Regions from separate parts of the Rhodococcoides fascians A25f genome, predicted to be linked through region 1. Evidence: riboswitches for the same ligand, from Rfam matches in the RefSeq annotation. Region 1 holds a riboswitch; each other region holds the start of a gene.
The links. Region 1 has a riboswitch for S-adenosylmethionine ahead of BH93_RS04750 (aminotransferase class V-fold PLP-dependent enzyme). Riboswitches for the same ligand answer to the same signal wherever they lie in the genome.

Region 1 (2,955 bases):
GCGGGCTTGGCCATCGACGTCACCTGACCCCCGACGCCCTGAAGACGCGAGACCTCAGGACACGAGCCCTCAGGATGCGAGGGTCGGGGCGATGCGCGATGCTCCGAGGACTTCGTCGACGGCATCGACGTCGAACCGAGTTCCGCGCGATCCGAGCAGCGGCAGCACCCCGGAGCTCAGGAATGTCGACTGCCGATTCACATCGTCGTGGACCTGCAACGTCACCCCGTCGGCGACGTCGGCCGCGGTGACGTCGGAGATCAGACTGGCCAATCCCGATGGTGTACCGACGTAGCGGACGGACGACGGGCTGATCGGCGCGTCCAGTCCGGCGAACTCGCGACGAGCCGTCCGAGCATCGGCCGCGATGTGGATCTCGAGGTCGAGGAACACAGCTGTACCGTCGGCCGACTCGCCGCGCTCGACGGTTTCGGCGCGTAGCCGCGCGCGTTGCTGCTGCGCTTCCCGCAGGTCGGAGGCCTGGATTCGGACGATGTCCGCGTCCGGAGCCACGGTCAGTTCGGACCAGATCGCATCGAATTCGACAGCGACGCGAGTGTGGTTGTGCGACATGAGTGGTGGTCCTGATTCTAGAAGTCGGAGAACGCATTCGGTCGGAGCGGAGCCGAAATCGAACACGAGCCGGACGCAGTGCGGCACAGATCCACGTATCTGTTGCACCAGTGGCGGTTGCCCAGCCACGCGACACTCACGGTCATGACGCCATGCTAACCGTCCGAGGGGGTGCACGGGGATCCAACCCCGGCGGCCCCGTCGACCAGGCCCGGAAAGGGTCGAGGGTCCGGCACGGGGTTCCACCAGCCGCCGTCCTCTTCGTAGTGCCAGTCCGGCCCGGACTCCACCAGGGCGGCGAGTGCGTCGACGAGCCGGTCGACATCGGCCGAGGAACTGCCGAGGCCGATGCTGGCTCGAACCGCGCCGTCTGCATGGCCCAGCCGGCGGAGCAGTGGATGCGCGCAGAACTTTCCGTCCCGCACGCCGATGCCGTGCTCGGCCGAGAGATACGCAGCCACCTCACCCGGGTCGCGTCCGGCCACCGTGAAGGTGACGATGCCGACGGTGTCGGGCGCGTCGGCCCACACCTGCAGTAGTTCGACGCCCTCCAGATCCGCCAGGCCGGCCCGCAGTCGGGACGACAATTCGTGCTCGTGTGCCTGCAGCTCGGCGTCGTCGAATCCCGCGATGGCCTCACAGGCTGCAGCCAGTGCGGCAACTCCGAGCACGTTGGGAGTGCCTGCCTCGTGCCGCTGAGGTGCTGGGGCCCACTCCGTGTGGTCGATGCTCACGCTGCGTACCGCGCCGCCACCGGCCAGGTGAGGCTCACCGGCGTCGAGCCAATCACGCGCGCCCACAAGCACTCCCGCACCGAACGGTGCGTACAGCTTGTGCCCGGAGAAGGCGAGGTAGTCCACGCCGAGGGCAGCGATGTCGATGCGGCGATGCGGAACCAGCTGAGCTCCGTCCACCGCGATCCGCGCGCCGTGCCGATGTGCCAGAGCTGCGAGTTCCGCAATGGGAAGAACCTCGCCGGTGACGTTCGATGCACCCGTGATCGCCAGCAGTGCAGCAGGTTTCACGGCCAGCTCGGCGTCGAGACGGTCGATGGTCTCGGCAAGTGTCGACGCGGCCACCACGACGCGGCGATCACGCCACGGAAGCAGGTTCGCGTGGTGCTCGATATCGAGCACCACGGTGTCGCCCGGCACACACGCGGCCAGCAGATTGAGCGAGTCGGTGGTGTTCCGCGTGAAAACCACCACCGAATCCTTCTGCGCACCAACAAAATCGGCGACGGTCACCCGAGCCTTCTCGTAGGCAGCCGTCGAGACGCGCGAGGCGTAGCCGGCACCTCGATGCACGCTCGAGTAGAACGGCAGCAGTTCGGCGATCCGATCGGTCACTGCCGCCAGGGCCGGCGCGCTGGCCGCGTAGTCGAAGTTGGCGTAGGTGCACGTGCCACCCTGCACCAGGGGTACCTGCAGATCCGTGCCCGAAACAGGGGCAAAAGGAGCACAGGGGCGGGAAAGTACAGATGTCATGACAGATCAAGCCCTCACGTTCGAGGGACCCGCAACCGAAGAGTTCGTGAACGAGTCCGCGCTTGCCGCGCCGGTTTTCCGGCAACAGCCTGGTCGTCACCCGGAGCACCCCACCGCGGAGGAGGGTTGCCGACCAGCTAGCCGGGGCTTGATGCTGGTACTCGTGACCGTGGACAGAACCTTTGCAAACCCGCTGCGGTTTTGTCAACCCGGGACTCACACGTGTGCAGCAGTAGGATTTCCGCGGTGGGAACGCGCGCTCGTTCACCTGCTGGCAAACAGAACGTGAGATAACCAACGGCGCTGCTGCTCACCAGCACCACAGAGTCACTTGCCAACGAATCGATAAGGACGCCCGGTTGTCTGTGCATCAAGAGAACGATCTGCCGGGTTCGAGCGCGGACATCGCGCCTGCACCGGCGGCGTTTCTTCGCTCGTCTCTCGCTCCTCCCGCCCGGACGCTCATCGACGTTCTCCGCGACACCGCCCATCGTTTTCCCGACGCCCCCGCCATCGACGACGGTGCCGTGTCGGTCAGCTACTCCGAATTGTTGGACGACATCGCCGAGGGTGCCAAGTGGCTCGCCGATGCCGGCGTCCGGCGCGGCGATCGCGTCGGCATCCGCATGCCGTCGGGTTCCTTTTCGCTCTACGTGGCCATTCTGTCCATCCTCGCGGCCGGTGCTGCCTACGTTCCGGTCGACGCGGACGACCCCGAAGAGCGCGCCGAGCTGGTCTTCGGGGAGGCCAAGGTGACGGCCATCGTCACCGCAGGCGGTATCGCGGCCGGTACTGCCCCCAAGCAGGACATCCCCCAGGACGAACCCGAACACAGCGCTGTGCCACCCACTCCCGAGGACGATGCGTGGGTCATCTTCACCTCGGGTTCCACCGG
Region 2 (2,955 bases), 2.7 Mb from region 1:
GGTCAACGTCGACGCGATGTAGGTGTACACCGCGAACATGCCACCGAATCCGACGATGCCCACGAACAGGGTCATCCACACCTGGCTGCGACGCAGTGCACCGAGCTCGGTGATGGGGCTGGTGGTCGGCATGGCGTCGAGTCGCGGCATCCACACAGCGAGCGCGGCGACGGTGAGGGCACCGATGACCGCCACGAGAGCGAACGCGCTGCGCCAACCCAGCGCCTGCCCGATCCAGGTTGCCACCGGTACGCCGACGACGTTGGCGACCGAGAGACCCATCATCACCATCGCGACGGCTTTGGCTCGTTTACCTGGTTCGGCGAGGTGGGCAGCCACCAGCGCGGCCACTCCGAAGTACGCACCGTGCGGCAGGCCCGCGACGAATCGCGAGGCGACGAGCTCGTTGAAACTGGGTGCGAATACCGTTCCGAGGTTGCCCAGAGTGAAGGCGACCATCAACACCAGCAGCAACATCCGCCGGGGAACGCGCGCAGCCAGGGCAGCGATGGTGGGCGCACCGACCACGACGCCGAGCGCGTAGGCAGAGATCATGTGGCCCGCGGAGGGCTCGGAGATCCCCATCGTGGTGGCGATGTCCGGCAGCAAGCCCATCGACGCGAATTCCGTGGTGCCGATGCCGAAGCCGCCGATGGACAGGGCCAACATGGCGAGCCTGCGACGGGTCGAGTGCGGTCGATGACTGACGCTCAGACCACTCGAGACCTTGCCGCGCACAGCGCTGACTCGGGAAAGAGCGGAATCGGTGACAGTCACAGCGGTACTACCTTCGTTTCGATCGTGGAATGGAGCAACAAGAACGGTGGCCGGCCGAATCGATTCAGCAGAGCGCAACCGAGTAAGAGAACAGCCAACCCGACCATTGTCTTCCCTCGGGCAACCTGTTTTCGAGTCGCAGCGCGGTGATTGTCCTCACCCGAGCATCTGCTCGAGTTCCACCGGCCGCCGCACCGAGCCCTTGTTCCTGTGACACGTCCGCACCCGCTAAGATCTTCGCCAGGTCATGAGTGCCAGCATCGAGCCCCGGCTTGCTGGCCGGCAACCCTCCAACCGCGGTGGGGTGCCCCGGGTGAACGACCGGGCCGATCCGGCACGCCGAGTGCCGAATCGACAAGCGCGGGTCCGCAGGCAGCGGACCCACTGAATCTTCGGCCTCCTGGGGCCGAGGCCTGTCAGGAGGTTCTCGCATGTGTTGCTGTACCGATACGCCCCGTAACGCTCGACTTCTCGAGCATCATTCGACATTCGATTCGTCTTAGACAGACTCGTTTCAGAAAACGGAGTATCACCAGCCATGACCGATTCGACCCCCGACATCGTCGACGCCACCGGAGCACCCACCGAGGATCCGTTCACCGACCCGGCGGCCAACTGGAGTTTCGAGACCAAGCAGATCCACTCGGGTCAGACCCCGGACGGCGCTACCAACGCCCGTGCATTGCCGATCTACCAGACCACCTCGTACACGTTCGACAACACCGATCACGCGGCCGCATTGTTCGGACTCGCAGAGCCGGGCAACATCTACACCCGCATCATCAACCCCACCCAGGACGTCGTGGAGCAGCGCATCGCCGCTCTCGAGGGTGGCGTCGCGGCGCTGTTGCTCGCGTCGGGTCAGGCGGCCGAGACGTTCGCGATTCTCAATCTCGCGGAGGCAGGCGACCACATCGTCTCGAGCCCGCGGCTGTACGGCGGCACGTACAACCTCTTCCACTACACGCTCCCCAAGCTGGGCATCACCGTCTCGTTCGTCGACGATCCCGATGATCTCGAGCAGTGGCGAGCCGCGATCACGCCGTCGACCAAGGCCTTCTACGGCGAGTCGATCTCCAACCCGAAGAACGACATTCTCGATATCCCCGGCATCTCGGCGGTGGCCCACGAGAACGGCATCCCGTTGATCGTGGACAACACGGTGGCGACGCCGTACCTGCTACAGCCGTTGAAGCACGGTGCCGACATCGTCGTGCATTCGGCGACCAAGTACCTGGGCGGGCACGGCACGGCGATCGCGGGCGTCATCGTCGACGGTGGCACCTTCGATTGGACGCAGGGCCGTCACCCCAACTTCACCACCGCGGACCCGAGCTACCACGGTGTGGTCTTCGCAGATCTCGGCGCGCCTGCATTCGCATTGAAGGCACGCGTGCAGTTGCTGCGTGACATCGGTGCGGCGGTCTCCCCGTTCAACGCCTTCCTCATCAGCCAAGGTATCGAGACGTTGAGCCTCCGAATCGAGCGGCACGTGGCGAACGCACAGAAGGTGGCCGAGTTCCTCGCCGGCCGCGACGACGTCGTCTCGATCAACTACGCCGGACTCGAATCGTCGCCGTGGTACCGACGCGGCCAGGAGTTGTTGCCCAAGGGGCAGGGTGCGATCGTCGCATTCGAGTTGAAGGGCGGAGTGGACGCGGGCAAGAAGTTCGTCAACGCGCTCACACTGCACAGTCACGTCGCTAACATCGGAGACGTGCGCTCACTCGTCATCCATCCCGCGTCCACCACCCATTCCCAACTGACTCCCGAAGAGCAGTTGGCATCGGGAGTGACGCCGGGTCTGGTTCGTCTCGCCGTGGGAATCGAAGGAATCGACGACATCATCGCCGATCTCGAGGTCGGCTTCAGCGCGGCGGCATCTTGAGTCACAGCTGCGACACAGGCGTTCGTCCGGAGGCGGTTCTTCCGTCTCCGGACGGGCGGCTGGGCACCATCGACATCGGCGGTCTCGATCTCGAGAACGGCGCTCGCATCCCCCAGGTCACTGTGGCAGTGCAACGGTGGGGCGAACTCGCCACCGACCGCAGCAATGTCGTGCTCGTCGAACATGCCCTGACGGGCGATTCGCATGTGTCCGGCCCGCCGGATGCAGATCATGCACTGCCCGGTTGGTGGAACGGAATGGTCGGACCCGGGCGCCCTATCGACACAGAC
Region 3 (2,955 bases), 120 kb from region 1:
TTCAACTTCGCTCGCAAGATGTCCACCCTCGATCACGCGTCGCAGGGTCGGATTGCCTGGAACATCGTGACGAGTATGTCGGCCAACGCGTGGCGCAACTTCGGCTTCGGCGATCTGGCCCTGCACGAGGACCGATACGCCTGGGCGGACGAGTACGTCGAGGTGGTCTACAAGCTATGGGAAGGTTCCTGGGACGACGGAGCTCTGGTGCAGGACAAGGAGACCGGGGTGCACGCGGACTTCTCCAAAGTGCACACGATCGATCACGTGGGCAAGCGCTACCGCGTCGAAGGGCCGCATCTGTCTGCGCCGTCGCCGCAGCGCACGCCGGTGCTGTTTCAGGCAGGTTCCTCGCCGACGGGTCGACGCTTCGCGGCCCGAAATGCCGAAGCGCAGTTCATCGCGTCCCCGTCACCCGAGGCCGCCCAGGCGCTGATTGCCGACACACGGCGGCTGGTGGTCGACAATGGCAGAGCGGCACACGATCTCGAGTTCTACCAGGGGCTGTCATTCGTCATCGGGAGCACCGATGACGAGGCGCGGCGGAAGGAAGCGGAGCTGGACGAGTTCGTCGACGACGAGGCGATGATCGCGCATGCCGCCGGCGGAATCGGCATCGATCTCGGCTTCTACGATCTGGACACCCCGATCGGCGAAGTGCAGGGGGAGGGGTCGCAGAGCACGTTGGCGTGGCTTCGCGAAGCGATCACCGACAGAGAACCCACCGTTCGCGATCTCGCGCACATGCGGACTCGGAGCGGCCGGGTGGTGGGAACGCCCGAGTCCATCGCCGATCGTCTCGAACAGTGGCGCGACGCCGGTGTCGACGGGATCAACGTCATCAACTCCACCCTTCCCGGAAGCTACGTCGAGTTCGTGGAACACGTACTGCCGGTCCTGCAGCAGCGGGGGTTGGCCAAGCGTGAATACGAGACCGGCACCGTCAGGCGCAAGCTGACCGGTGTCGATCGCCTGCCCGACGCGCATCCCGCCGCCCGCTTTCGGGGAGCATTCGGCCGATCGCTCTGACGGCAAGGGTTGAAATCATCGTGATTTCAACCCGAAGTGACACTCGCACTTGACTTTTCAATCCCACGTTCTATACATTCCTGTCACCATCCAGAGCGACCGAGAGACCTTGGCTCGATGACGTCGCAGCAACCCCCTTCCTCGCCGAAGGTGTGGGTGCTACCGCCAGGACCGATGGAGGCACTGCTGATGAGCATCTGTACCTGTACGCACGCTTGACGATTCGCGTACTCACAGCTCGAATTCCTCGAAAGGCACACAGCGATGATCGCTGCCCATCCGGCCCGGCGGTTCCGGTGACTCAACTACAAGCTCGACCTGCGGCCTCGAACCCCGGTGACGACGCACAGGTCCCCGACGAGCAACTCGTGCTGGCCAGGAAATGGCATCCGTGGCGTTGGGTGATCAGCATCGCCACCCTGGTCGTGGTTGCCCAGTTCCTGCACGGCTTCGCCACCAATCCGGGTTGGGACTGGGGCACGTTCGCCCAGTACTTCACCGCGCAATCGGTGCTCTCGGCCCTGTGGCTCACCATCCAGCTCACGTTCTGGGGCACCCTGATCGGCTTCGCGCTCGGCATCGCCTTGGCGGTCGCGCGATTGTCGAACAATCCTGTCCTACAGGTGATTGCATGGTTCTACATCTGGGCGTTCCGATCCATTCCTCTGATCGTGCAGCTGCTGTTCTGGTTCAACATCGCGTATCTCTACCAAACCCTGTCGGTGGGAATTCCGTTCGGACCCAGCTTCTTCGAGTTCGACGTCAACAACGTCATCAGCGGGTCGACGGCTGCGATCGTCGGACTCGCTCTCCATCAGGCTGCATATTCCGCTGAGATCGTCCGCGCCGGTATCATCTCCGTAGATCAGGGACAGCTGGAAGCGTCTGCAGCACTGGGTATTCCGAAAAGGCGAGAGTTCTTCAAGATCATTCTTCCGCAGGCGATGCGAGGCATTCTCCCCAACGCGGCCAACGAGGTGATCAGCCTGTTCAAGGGCACCTCGATCGTCTCCGTCATGGCCATCGCCGAGCTGTTCTACCAGGTTCAAGTCATCTACGGACGAAGCGGCCGAGTGGTACCGCTGCTGATGGTGGCCACCGTCTGGTACATCATTCTCACCTCGATTCTGTCGGTGGTGCAGTACTACGTGGAGCGGCACTACGCCAAGGGAGCTGTCCGCACCGTCGAGCTGACGCCGATCCAGAAGCTGCGAACGAAGTTGGCCGAGATCACTCTCGCCCCGCGAGGAGCGACACGATGACCACACTCGATGCCACGACGACCGCGAAGACCTATGCCGTCGAGGTGCGCGGCGTACACAAGTCCTACGGTTCCCTCGAAGTGCTCAAAGGCGTCGACCTCGTCGTCCGGCCCGGGGAGGTCACCGCAGTCATCGGCCCGTCCGGATCCGGTAAATCGACCCTGCTGCGCATCATCAACCACCTCGAGAAAGTCGACCAGGGGACTGTCCGGGTAGACGGCGATCTGGTCGGCTACGAACGCAAGGGTGCCAAGCTGCACGAGCTGAGCAACCGTGAGATTCTGCGTCAGCGTTCGCAGATCGGGTTCGTGTTCCAGAACTTCAATCTGTTTCCGCACCTGACCGTGCTCGAGAACGTCGTCGAGGCTCCCATCTCGGCGCAGAAGCGTAAGCGCGTCGACGTCGAGCCCGAGGCGCTCGCGCTGCTCGAGCGGGTGGGTGTCGGCGCGAAAGCGCACGACTACCCGCGTCGGCTTTCCGGGGGCCAGCAGCAGCGAGTTGCCATCGCGCGAGCACTGGCGTTGCGTCCCAAAGTAATTCTGTTCGACGAGCCCACCTCGGCTCTCGATCCGGAGCTCGTCGGCGAGGTACTGGAAGTCATCCGCGGACTTGCCCGCGGTGGTGCCACGCTGGTGATCGTCACGCACGAAGTCGCCTTCGCACG
Region 4 (2,955 bases), 130 kb from region 1:
ACCGGCTGATCGAGACCGTAGCGGGCCTGCAGTTCGGCGATGGCCGCAGCGTCGGCCGGGGTGCCCGAGCCGGCCGAGTCCACGGCAAGACTGACCGGATCCGAGGGAAGGAGGAAGAGCACGATGAACGAGATCGTGAACGCAGCCCACAGCACTGCCAGTGCCTGCAGTACTCGCTGTCCGATGTAGCGGGTCATAGCTCTACTGCCCGCTCAGCCAAGTGTCGAAGAACTGCAGGCGAGCGGAGGCCTCGAATTTGAGATCCTGCACTTTCGACGCCGCGCCGACTGCCTGCGACAGCTCGATCGTGGGAATCCACAATCCGTTGTCGAGCACCTGCTGCTGCGCGGTTGCGAGGATCTCGTTGCGGGCCCCCACGTCGGTGGTCGAGAGCTGCTCCGTCAACAATGCATCCAAATCCGGAATCGGGCCGCGCGCGTTCAAGTTCCGACCGTCCACGGCAAACGAGGTGCGCAGAATGTCACCGTCGGCGCGGGTGCTGTTGTAGTACGTCGCGTCGTAGTCCTTTGTGCCTTGCCGTGCCGTCGCCTCCGAAGTGGAGACCAGCTCGAGCTGTAGGTCGACACCCACCGCGCGCAATTGCTGCTGGGTCAGCTCCAGAATCGCCTGGTTGCCGGCAAACACCGCTGAATACATGACCTTGAAACTCAGCCTCTGCCCGTCCTTTTCACGGATGCCGTCCCCACCGGGAACCCATCCAGCCGCGTCGAGCAGCGACTTCGCCTTCTCGGGATCGTAGGTGACATCGGCGAGTTCGACGTACCCCGGCGTGGCGCTGGCCAACGTGCTTGTCGCCGTTCGGAAGTCCGGTCCCAAGACCGTATCGACGAGTTCCTGACGGTTGATCGCCGGCACCAAGGCCGTCCGGACGGCGGGGTCCTGTAGCGCACCGCGAGTGACGTTGGGCTGAATGCCGAACGGAACGCCCGGATTGGATGCCGTCAGGATCCGGCCACCGGTCGCCTCGATCTGTGGAGCGTCCTGCGGTAGTGCATCGCTGACGGCGTCGAGCTGGTCGGAGGACAGGCTTCCGGTACGGACACCCGATTCGGGCACGATGGTGAACTCGATGCGGTCCAGGTAGGCCTCGCCCTCGTGACCGAATACCGCAGAGCCCCAGTTGTATCCGCTTCGCTTGGCCAGAGTGACGGAACGGTCCTGTTGATAGTCCGCGTAGGTGAACGGTCCCGATCCGACGTTGGTACCCAAGCACCGCGACTCAGCCGACTGCGCCGAGGTCGCGATGGATTGAATTCCGAGTTGAGGCGTCGAACTCGCCTGCAGGAACTGCGCATTGGGTGCCGAGAAGTCGATGCGAATGGTGAGGGGGTCAACGACAGTGGCACCTTGATATCCGGTCAGGTAACTGGCAGCAAGCGGAGCCTTGGCAGCACCGAGGGTGCCGGTGATGGCGTCGAAATTGTCCTTCACGGCGGTGGCGTCGAGCGGGGTGCCGTCACTGAACGTCACACCGTCCTTCAGCTGGAAGGTGAAGGACTTCGCGTCGGCACCGACCTCCCAACTCTCGGCCAACCATGGCTCGACTTCTCCGGTTTCAGGGTTCTGGTCGGTAAGCGAATCGACCACCTGCCGGGTGACGTAGATGGTTTGATTCGTACCCGCCTGAGCCGGGTCGGAGCAGGTAGGAGCCCCGGACAGTCCGTAACGCAGCGTCCCTCCGGACTGCGGTGGGCCCGCGTCGGCGGCCGAGGTGTTGGCGCTACCTGCGCACCCGGCGAGCAGTGTGGCGGTGGCGGCGATTACTCCGGCCACCAGAAGAACAGGGCGAGTGGACACGTGGGTGTCTCCGGTATCTGGTCGATCGCACGAGAACTCCGGCGTCCGAGCCACGTGTGCCCAGGAAGGAGTACGTGCAGATGATGAGGTGTGGTGTCGAAAAGTACGGTGCCGAAATGTCAGCTAAGACAGGTCGAACCGTTCAGACGGCACAAATCGAGATGGAGCCGGCGACAACCGGTGACGAAGCCTGCAGCTACTCGGGTATTCACGTGCGTTTCCTCCATCGGTCCCGGCGGTAGCACCCTCACCCGACAAGCGGGGGGTTGCTGCGACGTCATAGAGCCAGGTCTCTCGGTCGCTCTGGATGGTCCTACGTGTTCGATACTACGAGAGGGTCCGCGCAGTTGCCAACTTGGGTGAAGATCGGGGCGGTTTCCCGCCTGCACTCCTACATCGACATGAGAACGTAGAAGCATGAAGTACGAGACGGAAATGCCGTTGTCGGGAGGCAACAGCACCGTCGTTCATCGGGTCGCCGAGACGGTGCGTCGAGTAACGGGAGACCACTCGTCTGCCGTACACAGTCTCCTAAAGGAGTTGGAGCGCAAGGGCTATCCCTACGCTCCGCGATTTCTGGGGGTGGATGGCCAGGGTCGAGAAATACTCACGTATCGACATGGGACTGCCGGGAACTACCCGATGCCGGCCGCCATTCGCAGCGTCGAAGCTCTGGAGAGCGCTGTCCGGATCTTACGTCGATTACACGACCTCACCATCGGTGTGCAGTTGCCCGACGGCCATGCGCGACACCTACCCGACGGCGTCGACCCCGAGGTGATCTGCCACTGGGATGCAGCTCCGTACAACTTCGTCTTCGAGGGATCCACAGCCGTCGCGTTGATCGATTTCGACGAAGCTGGACCGGGCCGTCGCATCGACGACCTGGCCTACTTCGCCTATCGATTCGCGCCACTCTGCAGTGCCGACAACTTCTCCGACGGAGGATGGTCCCCGGACACCGATCGATGGGACAGGCTGCGCCGAATCTTCACGATCTATCCCGACCCTCGGACTGCCGAACTCCCAGACATCGTCATCGCCAGACTCGCGGCAATGAAGAACGCAACCAGCGGAGGGCTCGCGCACGCGCATGGTGCCCTCTATACGCGAGATCAACTGTTCATCGATCAGAAC

Region 2: another riboswitch for S-adenosylmethionine. It lies ahead of BH93_RS17405 (bifunctional o-acetylhomoserine/o-acetylserine sulfhydrylase); the one in region 1 lies ahead of BH93_RS04750 (aminotransferase class V-fold PLP-dependent enzyme).
Region 3: another riboswitch for S-adenosylmethionine. It lies ahead of BH93_RS05375 (amino acid ABC transporter permease); the one in region 1 lies ahead of BH93_RS04750 (aminotransferase class V-fold PLP-dependent enzyme).
Region 4: another riboswitch for S-adenosylmethionine. It lies ahead of BH93_RS05430 (ABC transporter substrate-binding protein); the one in region 1 lies ahead of BH93_RS04750 (aminotransferase class V-fold PLP-dependent enzyme).

Annotation. Positions count from the first base shown of each region.
Region 1 covers NZ_CP049744.1:1,010,093-1,013,047, reverse strand. The annotation lists gene BH93_RS04760 (YbaK/EbsC family protein) at 1-27, shown strand, start outside; gene BH93_RS04755 (hypothetical protein) at 70-573, opposite strand; gene BH93_RS28110 (hypothetical protein) at 591-719, opposite strand; gene BH93_RS04750 (aminotransferase class V-fold PLP-dependent enzyme) at 729-2,060, opposite strand; SAM riboswitch class IV at 2,114-2,229, opposite strand; gene BH93_RS04745 (Pls/PosA family non-ribosomal peptide synthetase) at 2,426-2,955, shown strand, end outside.
Region 2 covers NZ_CP049744.1:3,694,104-3,697,058, forward strand. The annotation lists gene BH93_RS17400 (MFS transporter) at 1-669, opposite strand, end outside; SAM riboswitch class IV at 1,021-1,144, shown strand; gene BH93_RS17405 (bifunctional o-acetylhomoserine/o-acetylserine sulfhydrylase) at 1,316-2,665, shown strand; gene metX (homoserine O-acetyltransferase MetX) at 2,662-2,955, shown strand, end outside.
Region 3 covers NZ_CP049744.1:1,129,541-1,132,495, forward strand. The annotation lists gene BH93_RS05370 (LLM class flavin-dependent oxidoreductase) at 1-1,029, shown strand, start outside; SAM riboswitch class I at 1,113-1,210, shown strand; gene BH93_RS05375 (amino acid ABC transporter permease) at 1,398-2,291, shown strand; gene BH93_RS05380 (amino acid ABC transporter ATP-binding protein) at 2,288-2,955, shown strand, end outside.
Region 4 covers NZ_CP049744.1:1,140,613-1,143,567, reverse strand. The annotation lists gene BH93_RS05435 (ABC transporter permease) at 1-197, opposite strand, end outside; gene BH93_RS05430 (ABC transporter substrate-binding protein) at 202-1,818, opposite strand; SAM riboswitch class I at 2,039-2,132, opposite strand; gene BH93_RS05425 (phosphotransferase) at 2,236-2,955, shown strand, end outside.